Regions from separate parts of the Pseudomyxococcus hansupus genome, predicted to be linked through region 2. Evidence: riboswitches for the same ligand, from Rfam matches in the RefSeq annotation. Region 2 holds a riboswitch; each other region holds the start of a gene.

Region 1 (4,273 bases), 240 kb from region 2:
CACAGGCGCCACCGCACGACTCCGTCCCGGGACGACACCCGCAGGCACCGGCCTCACACGTCTGCCCGTCGCCACAGGTCGTGCCACAGGCGCCACAGTTCGCGGCGTCGCCGCGCAGGTCCACGCAAGCCTCACCGCAGACGGAGAGGCCCGAGGTGCACACCGCGCCTTCCTCCGGGCATCCGGTGAAGAACAGCGCCGCGGTGGCCGCCAGCAACAGCGTGGGAAGGAACGACTCAGGGGACAGGGGATGCGGGCGAGGCATGGGGCTCATGAGGGGGTGTGGCGGTGGAGGAAGCGCCCGGCTCGAGCGCCATCGCGAGCGTCACGTAGACAGCGCGCCCGGGCAGTGGAAAGCCGGTGAAGTCGAAGGTCCGCACATCGAGGAGGTTCTTCAGCTCGACGGACACGGTGACCTCGGGTTTGTGGAGGAAGGTGCTGGACGCGCCCGCGCTCACCAGCGTGCGCGACGGCAAATCCAACGAGCCCGTGCGATTGATGAGCTGCGCGGACTGATAGAGCACCTCCGCGCGGCCGTTGAGCCAGTCGGGCCCCGCGCGCACGCGCCCCACCCACTTGTGCCGGGGACGGTTCGGCAGGTCCTTGCCGAAGAAGCGCGGATCCCCGTAGCGGTTCTCCGTGCGCAACCACGTGTAGCCGGTGCTGGCCAGAAGCCACGGGAAGGGCCGCGCCTCCCCCTCCAGCTCCAGCCCCCACACCCGGGCCGTGTCGAAGTTGTAGGGCCGCGCCATCAACGGCGGGTACAGCTCATAGGCGATGAGATTCTCATACAGCGCCGCGAAGCCACCGGCGGTGACGCTCCAGCGAGGCGTCTCGTCCTCGCGGCTCACCCGCCCCGAACGCCACATCGCCGCCGCGTCCGCGTAGAGCGCGCGCTCCGGCTTCAGCCCCGGATTGGGCAGCAACGTGCCCTGGCGGATGTACAGCTCCAGGAAGGAAGGCGCGCGGTGGGATTGGCCCGCGTTGGCGCGCAGCCCGAAGCCGCGCCCCAACTCCACGGAGGCGCCCAGCTTCGGAGACAACAGCCAGTAGGGCCCCACCCGCTCCAGCCGCATCGAGGGCACCACGTCCAACACGCCGTCGAAGAGCCTCAGCTCGTCCATGGCCATGACGCTCGCGCGCCACCACGCGGCGGCCTGTGCGTTCTCCGCCTGCGTGACGCTCTCGCCCGACGTCGCCACGGTCACGGTCAGCGACTGGTGCTCGCCCAGCGGCCGGCGGCCCTCCAACTCCACGCCGCCCACCGAGTGCCGCTGCGCGCCGCCCGCGCCGGGAATGCGGCCCGTCACCTCCAACGCGTCACGCCGGAAGAACCCTCGCGCACTGCCCTGCCCCAGCCCGTCGAGCACACCGAACCAGCGCAGCCCCAAGGCCAACCGGCCCAGCTCCTGGTCTCCGGTGGACTGGGGGTTCTGCACCGTGCCCGGGATGGCGCGGTTCTCCACGGACAGCTCCGCGAGCGCATCCAACCGCGAGCCCCCCGCCAGCCGTCGCCGGTAACGCAGCAGCGCGCCACCGCCCTGCGCGTTGTTGCGCGCGCGGCGCTCGGTGACTGGAGGATTGCCATCCACCGCAGGGAGGTCATCCACGTCGTAGGCGAAGTCACCATCCGACCGGCCCCCGTGCACCAGCACCAGCGCCTGTCCACCGAGCAGCGGCCCCGTGGCGGCCACGTGGCCCAGCGCCGTGTTCCAGCTCCCATAGGTGACTTCGCCGCTGGTGCGCAGGTTCGGTCCAGGCGCGCGGGTGATGATGTTCACCGCGCCGCCAAGTCCTCCCGAGCCATACCGCGCGCCCGCGCCGCCCCGGAGGACCTCGAAGCGCTCCACCAACGCGGCGGGGATGAGCGACAGGTCCGACAGGCCGCCCGCGCCGTTGAGCGGAATGCCATCCAGGAACACGAGCACGCCGTTGGATGACGCGCCTCGCACCACCAGGCTCTTGCTCTGTCCGTACCCGCCGGAGTCCTGCACCGCGAGCCCCACCGAGCCCACGAGCAGCTCCGCGGTGTCGCGTGCCTCACCCGCCCGCTCGCGCGCGTCGATGACGGTGATGGCGCCCGTGGGGTCCCTGCGCTCGGGCGACTCGGGCGGAGGGGGTGTCCGGCCGCGAACCACGGTGGTGCGCGCGGGTGTGGCGTCAGCGCTGGAGGTATCGACGGCGGGCGTGGCCTCGGGCGCTGGCGAGTCCTCCGCCGACGTCCCAGCCTGCGTCGGAGGCTTGGGCGCTTCCTCGGCGGCGTCCACCGACGGAGGCGTGGCCTCGGCCTCGGAAGGCTGCGCCCCTGCGGGACGTGGGAGGCTGAGCGCCAGGCACACGACAGGCCCGGCGAGGAAGGTCCACCGCATGCTCCGCCTTCCGCTCCCTCCGACGAAGAGAGAAGGCCCACCGCCCGGGCCCGCGAAAGGCTCGGCCGCACCCCTGGGCAGGTCTCCTGGCTGACGGACTCCGGCGGCTGACACACGCTGCGTCATGCCAGAAGAGGACTTCCACCTTCCCCCGGCCGCGGCCGGAGTGGCGACAGACTGAAGCCCCCGGCCCTGACCTCAGGGCTGCCCGTTCACAGTGGCGGGACCGCGCCGGACTCGCACCGGCTTCCCTCTTGAAAGCCCGACATGGGCACCCAAGGGCGCGCCCTTTGTAGGAGGTCACCTCCGGCGGGTCAAGCGCACCGGGGACGGCGTCCAGGACGCACGCACGGACTGCTCGGCGGCATACGTCTGGAGGAACAGGAGCTCCACGTTGCCCAGCGTGAGCCGCGAACGGCACAGCAGCAGCGCGGGGCGGCCCGGCAGAATCAACACGCCGTCCTGGTACGTCCCGCGCTCACTCTCCAGGTCCGTCACGCTCCACAGCCCCGTGTGCGGCTCCCGACGGAAACGGGCATGCAGGCGCGACACGGAGGGCTCGGCCAGGACGATGTCGCATTCGGCGCCGCGGCCCAGCGTCACCTCGGATGCCGTGGCACCCAGGCGCGGGCGAAGCTCCAACACGATGGGGTCCGTGACGCGAGGCTTCGCCCCTCCCGCGCGGGATGCGGAGGCCCCCAGCTCCCACAACAACACCGGCCAGCTCACCTCACGAGTTCGCGTGTCGCACTGCGCTGTCTTGGACACGCGCACCCTCCCCGTCGAGTCCGGATGGACGCGCGCAACATGGGCATGCGGTTCCAGTCCCGCCAGTCCCTCGGTCGCTCGAATTCGATGCGGGGCGCGTGGGACGAACACCCACTCAGGGCGACGGCACGTCGGGTGTCCCCGCGTCTTCACACACCACGCCCGAGTCGGGCTCCGCGTCCGGGGGCACGCAATCCGGAGGAACATCTCCGGACTCCAGCCACACACCTTGCGCTTCTTCGTCCTCGTCGGAGAAGGAGCCCGTCCCCGCGTCCGCGCCCCGGAGCCTCGCCACCGGGTCCTCGACAGCGCAGCCGCCGCCCCAGGCCGCCAGTGAGACGACGAGCAGTTGCTTCACGCTCCAGCGGGCGCCGCCGCGCAGGGCCTGTGCTGCGAACACGGTGCGGCTCATCGGCATCCACCTCTCACGGGAAGACCATCAGCGTGACGTTCAAACGGGGGCGGACGACCCAGCCCGCGCGAAGTGGATCGAACCCGCTCGAATCCACGAAGCCGAAGATGGGACGGCCGACGACGACGTCCATCGACAGAGTGCCCTCCAGGCCCAGGTACCGCGAGAAGCGCCAGCGCAGGGAGGTGTCGGGCCCGGCCATGAGCGTGGGGTGGATGCGAGGGCCCGCCGGCTCCACGCCCCCCACGAGCGCGTAGGCGGACCGCAGGAAGACGAGCAGTCCCGCCCCGGCGCCGACGCTCCACCGCCACTCCCCGGAACGCAGCAGCGGCGTGTCGAGCCAGAAGCCCAAGGCGTACTGCTCCAACTGCACCTCGGTGCGGTCGTCCACCAGGCTTCGCGGGAGGTCCGCCATGAACTGGAAGCGGAAGCGCAGCCGGGGGAACTCCCACCCGGACCCGAGCATCCACCCCTGATAGCCCAGGGTGCTATACCCATCGAGCGACGCCATGCCGCCCGCCAGGAGCTGCCACTGCACGGACTCCGTCTCGTACGCCGGTGGCCGCTCCCTGGCCCGAGGCGCATCCGCGACGTCCTCCGCGAACGAGGCGGAGCCCGCGAGGAGTCCTCCCAACACGCCGAGACGCAGCCAACCCGTGCCCGTTGCCATGGCGCGGACGCTACCGCCCACGCTGGGTGAGACGGAAGCCCCCCGCCCGGCCAC
Region 2 (4,273 bases):
CATGCACGTAGATGCGGGACAGCGCGCTGCACTTCTGGCCCGACAGCCCGAAGGCGGAGCGGAAGCACCCCTCGATGGCGGCCTCCAGGTCCGCGTCGCGGCAGACGATGGCCGGGTTCTTCCCGCCCAGCTCCAGGAAGCACGGCCGCACGCGGCCCGTGGACAGCTCGCGGTGGATGTCCATGCCCACGGCCTTGCTGCCGGTGAACGAGACGCCGTCCACGCCCGGGTGACGCACCAGCGCGGCGCCCAGCGACTCGCCTTCGCCGTGCACCACCTGGAAGACGCCGGGCGGCAGGCCCGCGTCGGTGAGCGCCTGGTGCAGGCCCTCGGCGCACCACGGGGCGTCTTCACTGGGCTTGAGGATGACGGTGTTGCCACCCAGCAGCGCGCCGCCGCTCATGCCCGCGGCGAGCGCCAGCGGGAAGTTGAAGGGCGAGATGACGGCGAACACTCCGTAGGGCCGCAGGACGCTGCGCGTGTCCTCGTTCGGGGACAGTCGCGCCATGGGCCGAGAGAAGCCCTCCGCCTGCTCCAGTTGGCTGGCGTAGTAGCGCAGCAGGTCCGCGGACTCCTCCACGTCTCCGAGCGACTCCAGGCGGCTCTTGCCCACCTCCAGCGTCATCCGTGCGGACAGCTCCAGGCTCCGCGCGGAGATGAGGTCCGCGGCAGCGCGGAGGATGCGCACGCGCTCCTGCCAGGGCGTGGCGCCCCAGGCGCGCTGGGCTTCGCGGGCCACGCGCACCACCCGGTCCAGCTCGCTGACGGGCGTGCGGTGGAACGTGGCGAGCAGCTCGTCCGGCTTCGCCGGGTTGCGGCTCTCCAGCAGGTCGCCGCTCCGGAACGCCTCCCCCGCAATCCATGAAGGAAGCGCCGCGCCCAGCGAGCCGCGCACGGTGTCGAGTGCTTCGTCGAACCGCGCGTGCAGCTCGGACATGTCGGCATCCAGCACCGAGTAGGTGATGCGGAAACTCATGGCTCCCTCCGGAAGTAGTGGTTGATGCCTTGCGCGAGCGTGTCGACGAGCACGTCGACCTCGGCCTCGGTGATGACCAGCGGGGGCCCGAGCATCAGCAGGTCCCCGTTCGTTCCATCCGCGTGGCCGGTGTTGGACCAGAGGACGAGGCCGCGCTCGAACAGCTCGGCCAGCAGGCCCTCCACCACCTTGCGTGCGCGGGGGAAGGGCCGCCGGGTGGGGAGGTCCTCCACGAACTCGATGCCCGCCATCAGGCCCACGCCCTGCACCGAGCCCACGTGGGGCAGGGACAGCAGCGCCTCGCGCAGCCGCCGCTGGAGGTGCTCACCCACGCGCGCCGCATGCGCCACCAGGTCGTGCCGCTCGTAGTAGTCCAGCACCGCGAGCCCGGCCGCCGTCATCGCGGGGGCCTGGAGATACGTCTGCGCGTGCATGAAGCCGCCCGAGCCGAGCCGCATCTCCTCCAGGTGTGTCTGCTTCACGAGCAGCGCGCTCAGGGGCGCATAGCCCCCGCTGATGCCCTTGCCGAGCACGAGCACGTCCGGGGTGAAGTCGAACAGCACACTGGCGAAGAAGCGACCGGTGCGGCCGCAGCCGCACATGACCTCATCGGCGATGGTGAGGATTCCGTACTCACGGCACAGCGCGCTCACGCGCTCGAAGTAGCCGGGCGGCGGCGGCGAGGCGCCGGCCGAGGAGCCAATCACGGGCTCCGCGATGAAGGCGGCGATGGTGTCCGGCCCCTCGCGCTGGAGCGTCTCCTCCAACAGCCGGACGTAGTGCTCCGCGCCGTCGCGCGCGTAGTCCTCCAGGCCGGAGCGGTACGGGTAGGGCGCGGGCGTGGTGACGACCTCCGCCAGCATGGGGCCGAAGAACGTCTTGTAGTGAGGCCGCCCGGACAGCGAGAGGGCATACAGCGTGTTGCCGTGATAGCCGGGCACGCGCGCGATGACCTTCGTGCGCTGCGTCTGCCCGCGCTCCACCCAGAGCTGGCGGACGAACTTCACCGCGGCCTCCACGGCCTCGGAGCCCGAGCCCAGGAAGGCGGCGCGGTCCAGCCCTGGCGGCGCGAGCGCGCACAGGCGTGACGCGAGCTGCTCCGTCACCTCGGTGGTGAAGTGCGTGCCGTTGACGTACGCGACGCGGAGGAGCTGCTCGTGGATGCGGTCCACCACCTCGCGGTTGCCGTGGCCCACGCTGGCGACGAGCGCGCCGGCGGAGGCGTCCAGGTAGCGCTTGCCGCTCGCGTCGAAGAGGTGGACGCCCTGTCCGTGCGTCACCACGGGGAAGTCGCGCGCGAGGTTGCGCAGCAGGACATTCCCGTCGGGGTAGCGCACCGCCTGTCGGCCTTCGTCCCGCATCGTCCGTCCTCCACGCAGCGCGGACGACCGAGGTCGCCCGACAGGGCTCCCGCGTGGAAGAAGGGCTGTCACGGTGCGCGCGCGTCAGCGCACACCAGGCTCGTGAAGAGCCCACGGACCGACCTTCGCCCCCACGGGCGACTGGAGGCACGAATGGAAAGGGGTCGGAAAAGCCGAGGCGCGCGAGGACTCGTCGAGTCGTCAGCACTGCTCGGACCTTCCGGCCGTCCCACGCGGCTCCAGGTCGAAACCGTCCGTGGATTTCTCCCACGGGCGGATGCGGGCAGGTCTTCGGACTCGTGAGCGTGTCGGCCAGGGGCCGGCTTCCTACTGCTCGTCGCTTCCCAGCTCCCAGGGGGAACCAGTGCGTGTGACGAGGTTCGTTCTCACTTACCGCTGCGGGGCAGTCCCGGATTCACACCGGGTTCCCTATTAAGCCTGGGCCAACGTGGCTCAGGCACCAGCACGGGGCGGTTTGTACTGTCGGGCTTCTTGGACTGTCAAGGCGCGTGGACTCGCCGCGAGGGAAGGACGACAGCGGGGCCGTGCGAATTAACCTCTGTCGCGGTCAGGTGTTTCACCCCCGAAGACGGCGCGTTCATGGGCTGCAACTTTCATCGCGATGCCGGTGTTGGAGGCCAGGATGATGACCGTGGGTGGGATACTTCCTTCGGCTTCCTGGAGCTGCTGACGCCATGACCGCACCGTTGACTCGCCGTCACTTGCTGCGCGCTCTGGGAATGACGGGCGCGGGGCTCGCCTTGGCCCCGGGCTCTTGGAGTCGCGCGTTCGCGGCCAGTGTGCAGCCTCCCGCGCGTCGCACATTGGTGACTGTCTTCCTGCGCGGAGGCGTGGATGGTCTCTCCCTGGTGCCGCCGGTGGAGGATGCGGCCTACCACCGGGCGCGTCCCACGCTGGCACTCCAGGCAAGGGGGCCGGGCGCCGCGTTGAAATTGTCGGGGCCCTTCGGGCTGCACCCGAGACTCGAAGCGTTGATGCCGCTATGGCGTGAAGGCCAGCTCGCGGTGCTGCATGGCGTGGGGCTTCCGGAGCCGGTGCGCTCCCACTTCGATGCGCAGGACTTCGTGGAGTCTGGGACGCCGGGGCGCAAGTCGACGCCGGATGGTTGGCTCAACCGCGCGTTGGACGAGGCTGACGGCGCCGCGCTGCGCGCCGTGGCGTTGCAGCCCACGTTGCCTCGGGCGTTGTTCGGTGACGCGGGCGCGGTGGCCATGGGGCGCTTGGAGGAGTTTCGTCTGCGGGGCGGGCGCCGGGAGGAGGAGGCAGCGCAAGGCTTCAACGCGCTCTATGCCGGTGCGGTGGATGAGGCGCTGCGCATGACAGGGCAGGGCGCCTTCGATGCGATGTCCCTGCTGGATGAGGACCGGCTCGCGAAGCTGTCCTCGCGCTCACAGGTCGACTATCCGAAGGGCCCACTGGGGGCGCGGCTGCGTGACATCGCGCGGCTCATCCACGGTGAGGTGGGCCTGGAGGTGGCCGCCACGGAGCTGGGGGGCTGGGATACCCACGCCGCCCAGGGCGTGGCGACAGGCACCTTCGCCAATCGCTGTCAGGAACTCGGCGGCGCGCTGGCAGCTTTCGCGCGGGACCTGGGACCTCGGCTGGAGCAGGTCACGGTGGTGGTGCTCACCGAGTTCGGCCGCACGGTGAGAGAGAATGGCAGCCGTGGCACGGACCACGGCGTGGGCAGCGCGATGCTCGTCCTGGGCGGTGGCGTGAAGGGTGGCAAGGTCTACGGACGTTTCGAATCCTTGGAGCCGGACCGTTTGCAGGACGGGCGAGACGTGCCCGCCTGGACGGACGTGCGCGCACCGCTGGCGGAAGTCCTGAGCGCCTGTCGGCCCGGTGTGTCACTGGCCAAGGTGTTTCCAGGTTTCACGCCACGGTCATCGCTGGGGCTGTTCGGTTAGCGGGT
Region 3 (4,273 bases), 240 kb from region 2:
CCTCGTCGGCGTACGGGTCCGCGGGCTTCAGTCCGGCGTCGGGCTCCAACGTCGTGGAGCCATCCGGCTGACCGGCGTCGTCTTGCACCGGGTCCGTGCCCGCGTCCTCGTCGACGATGGAGGCCCCGTCACCGCAGGCAGCGGTGCCTAGGAGCACGGCGAGCGCCGTGCCCCAAGGGAAGCGCTGGCCGAGACGACGGCTCACTGCGCCTCCTGGATGCGCACCAGCCGCTGGCCGTTCTTGTCCTCGATGGCCACCAGCAGGTCAGGGCCCATGTTGGACAACTGCTTCACGGAGGTGCACTGGTCCGCGAACGTCAGCACCGGCGTCCGCTCGCCAATGGCGACCTCGGACGGCTCGCCGCCCAGGGACAGGGCGTAGCGCGACACGTCGGTCGAGACGAAGGCCCAGTTCTCGTCGTAACCACCGCGCTTGACGACGACACCGTTGCCGAAGCCAGAGGTCGCGTTGAAGTCACTGCCCACGACAACCTCCGGCTGCGTCCCCAGGTCGACGGGCGTGCCGCTGCTCAGCGCCGCCGTCAGCACCACGGGCGCCACCACGCGGCCCTTGTTGGAGTAGTCCACGCTGCTGGAGTAGCCCAGGAAGGCGATGCCGTTGTCGGCCACCGCGGTGAAGCCGCTGGCCCCCGCCTCGCCCGCCGGGAACTGCGCCAACCGCGCCGTCTGGAAAGGCTCCTCGGAAGTCACCAGGCCATAGATGCCCATGCCGTCCGTCGTGGACTCCAGCGAGAAGCCGTTGACGAGCACCATGCGGGTCGCGCCCGAGACGAAGGACGCCGCGCTGTAGTTGGCCTGCGACGAGAGGTAGGAAGACGATGCGGGAGTGGCGAGGTCGTACATCGCCACCGAACCCGGCGCGCCCGTCGCGGACGTGGTGTAGCCCGCGAAGAGGCGCTGGCCGTCATTCACCAGGTAGCCGTTCGAGAACACCGTCGCCGTGCCTGCGCGGTCCGCGGGGGAGACGACGTCGAAGAGCTTCGTGCCGTCCGTCTGCAACTCGGGCCAGATGCCCAGCGAGAACATGCCGAGGTCGACACCCATGCTGCTGCCACGCACCGCGTAGACCGTGTAGACGGGACCCGGCGACGTCGCGAGCGCGAGCACGTCTTCCGGAAGCGCCGCGGAGCCAGCCGCCACGAAGCTCGCCCCGAGCTGAAGCGTACCGAGCACGGGGTCGTGGGTCGCCACCTCGCACGGGAGCCCCGTGCCCGCGTCAGGCTCAGGCTCGGTGCCCGCGTCCGGCTCCGTGCCCGCGTCCGGCTCGGTACCCGCATCCGGCTCCGTGCCCGCGTCGGGCTCCGGCTCCGTGCCGGAATCCGGCTCGGGCTCCGTGCCCGCGTCCTCCTCCGGGACCTGCTGGATGGGCCGCGTCTCACACTTCTCCGCGACGCACGACCACTGCTGGCCCTCAGGCGCGGCGCCGTTCTCACTGCGGCAGTCGAAGGCGTCCACGCACTCGGAGCCGCAGCCCGTGGTGGCGACCGCCAGCACGAGGCTGGCCGTGGCGAACATCAGGGACTTCGAGCGGGCGCCCACACGCTTCACATCGGCGTACTTCATCGGTGTCCTCACTCCCTCTTCCGCCCCCACGGGCAGATGGGCTTCCAGGAGGACACGGCCGAAGGCAGAGCCCGGGCGCACCACACGCACGCCGGATGACACCGCCCCCGCCGCCTCCCCTCGGAGGCCTCGGTGATGTCCGTGCGCAAGGCACGGGTCTTCGGCAGGTTTTCGGACTCGCAGGCGCGGGTGCCCAGGGCACCCACCTACTCGCCGTCGCTTCCCAGCCCACCCAGGGCCAGTGCTTTTCGTGACGGCTTTCGTTCCTGCTCACCGCTGCGGGGCAGTCCCGGATTCACACCGGGTTCCCTTGAGTCGCCGTGGAATCACGGCGACACCGAGGACGCCGGCGGGGATATGGCGGGTGCAAGCCATTGTCAATGACTGGTACCCAGGCGCACACGCCGCCGCAGCAGCGCGAGGAACAACGGTCCCCCGAGCAGCGCGGTGACGACGCCCACGGGAGGCTCGGCGCCAAAGAGGGGGAAAGCCAGCCGCGCCAGCAAGTCCGACAGCACGAGGAAAGCCGCGCCCCCCAGCGCGGACAACGGCACCAGCAGGCGCTGGTCCGGGCCAAACGCCAGCCGCAGGAGGTGCGGCACGATGAGGCCCACAAAGCCAATCAAGCCCGTCAGCGCCACCGCGCCCGCGACGCTCGCGCTGGAGGCCAGGAGCAACCACCGGCGGGTCGCCGCCACCGGCACGCCCAGGGACGCCGCGTCATCGTCGCCCAACGACAACAGGTTCAACCGTGCGGAGAGGGCCCACATGACGCCAATCGCGACGGCCTGGAGCAGCGCGGAGAGCACCAGCGTGGCGCCGCGCTCGTAGCCCAGCGCGCCCGCGAGCCAGTACAGGATTTCTCCCAGCCGGTCGGGGTCGGACAGCGTCTTCACCAAGGTGATGGCCGCGGATGCGAACGCGTTGAACACCACGCCCGTGAGCAGCGCCGCGTAGGGCGCGCGCGACGCGGGCCCCCGGCTGGCGGACAGGACGAAGAGGATGGCCGCCCCCGCGCCCAGGAAGGAGCACAGCGCGGGCGCTGAGAGCCGGGCCATGGCGCCTCCCAAGCCGGGCGCCACCTCGCCCACGGTGGCGAGCCCCACCGCCAGCGCCAACGTCGCGCCCAGCGCGGCGCCGCCGGACACACCGAGCACGAACGGATCCGCGAGCGGATTGCGCAAGAGCCCCTGAAGCGTCGCGCCCGACGCCGCCAGCCCCGCGCCCACGATGGCGCCCAGGAGCGCTCGCGGAAGCCGCAGCGACCAGAAGATGACGGCGTCGGTGGAGTCCGGCTCCGTCAACGCGGCGGCCAGGGAGATGGACTGCTCGCCGAAGCGCATCGCCACGGCCAGACAGCCCACCGCCAGCACGAAGAACCCTCCGAACAACATCGCCGCCCGCGAGGCCCGAAACCCTCCCGCGCCGCCGTGTGTCCGTCGCGATGCAGCGGGCTCGCTCACGGCGCGCCCTTCCCCGCTCCCTCCGGGTGCAGCAGCCGGAAGAGCTCCTCCAACCCCTGGCCCAGCGACGGCCCTGGTTGCAGCAGCGCCAGCGATGGCAGGTCCACCCAGCGCGCGCCGGACACCCCAGGCAGTGCCCGCAGCTTGTCCTTGCCCACGTCCACGTCCGCCGCGTCCACCACGACGGTGGCCCGGGCACGCACCACGCGCTCCACCGAGTACACCGGATACGCGGAGCCCGCGTCCGCGGCCACGTTGATGCCGCCCGCGTCCCGCAGCAGCTCGTCCGCGAAGGAGCCGGGCCCCGCCACCACGAGCGGCTCGAAGCCATAGACGAACAACACGCGCGGCGCGGGCAGCTTCTTCGCCGCCTCACGGATGCGCGCGCGCGTCGCCTCGATGCCAGACACGATGGCGTCGGCTTCCGTCTGCTTGCCGAGCGCCTGCCCCACCGCGCGGAGGGCCGCGAGGACGTCCTGCACGGAGTGCAACGGAAGGAGCAGCACGGGCACGCCCAGCTCCGCCATCTTCTCCACCGGTCGCTGATTGCCCGGTCCGGGCTGCACCAGGAGCAGGTCCGGCTTGAGCGCCACCACCGCCTCGACCGAGGGGTCCGTGAAACCGCCCACGCGCGGCAGCTTCGCCACCGCCTTCGCCTCGTCGAAGCGGGACACGCCCACCAGCGTGCCCCCGGCGCCCAGCGCCAGCACCATCTCCGACAACGAAGGCGCCAGCGTCACCACCCGCCGGACCTTGGCCGGCGCGGGCGGCCCCAACGTCCGAAGGCTCGAACTGGTGGCCTGCTCCGCCGCCTCCACGGGTCCAGCGAACAAACACAGCACCGCGACGAGCAGCACGGGGACGCCGGAGCGCGAGCGGGAAGTCATGGTGGTCATCGGCATGGGTGCGCTCATCCTCAGTTCAGGGCGGTCACGTCAATGGCGTTGGACACGGGCCGGCGGGGGTCCACCGGGCACGCCTCCAGCGCGGGGCCCACGGCCTGCGGTGAGGAGAAGCCGCGCCGCTCCACCAACCGCCCGTCCTCGACCGCCACCACGAAGACGCGGCCCGCGTTCGTGTCCGCCAGATACACCGCGCCTTCCGACACGGCGAAGCGGCTGGCCACGGAGATGTGGCACCCCGGCGTCCCGGGCTCGCAGCCCACCCGGAGCGCATACGCGGCCACGGGCGCGTCATCCTTCACCAGCACCAGCCCCGTGGCGCGC

Evidence for each region. A riboswitch is a leader RNA that binds a small molecule or an ion and turns the genes downstream of it on or off. The one in region 2 is predicted to bind cobalamin.
Region 1: another riboswitch for cobalamin. It lies ahead of A176_RS01485 (TonB-dependent receptor plug domain-containing protein); the one in region 2 lies ahead of A176_RS02465 (aminotransferase family protein).
Region 3: another riboswitch for cobalamin. It lies ahead of A176_RS01505 (hypothetical protein); the one in region 2 lies ahead of A176_RS02465 (aminotransferase family protein).

The regions. Positions count from the first base shown of each region.
Region 1 covers NZ_CP012109.1:352,974-357,246, reverse strand. Annotated here, with positions in the region: gene A176_RS01490 (MXAN_6577-like cysteine-rich protein) at 1-265, opposite strand, end outside; gene A176_RS01485 (TonB-dependent receptor plug domain-containing protein) at 237-2,369, opposite strand; cobalamin riboswitch at 2,429-2,663, opposite strand; gene A176_RS01480 (FHA domain-containing protein) at 2,670-3,137, opposite strand; gene A176_RS01475 (hypothetical protein) at 3,253-3,549, opposite strand; gene A176_RS01470 (hypothetical protein) at 3,563-4,219, opposite strand.
Region 2 covers NZ_CP012109.1:597,077-601,349, forward strand. Annotated here, with positions in the region: gene A176_RS02460 (aldehyde dehydrogenase family protein) at 1-976, opposite strand, end outside; gene A176_RS02465 (aminotransferase family protein) at 973-2,337, opposite strand; cobalamin riboswitch at 2,603-2,817, opposite strand; gene A176_RS02470 (DUF1501 domain-containing protein) at 3,189-4,268, shown strand.
Region 3 covers NZ_CP012109.1:358,289-362,561, reverse strand. Annotated here, with positions in the region: gene A176_RS01510 (hypothetical protein) at 1-205, opposite strand, end outside; gene A176_RS01505 (hypothetical protein) at 202-1,584, opposite strand; cobalamin riboswitch at 1,730-1,941, opposite strand; gene A176_RS01500 (FecCD family ABC transporter permease) at 1,962-3,047, opposite strand; gene A176_RS01495 (ABC transporter substrate-binding protein) at 3,044-3,949, opposite strand; gene A176_RS01490 (MXAN_6577-like cysteine-rich protein) at 3,964-4,273, opposite strand, start outside.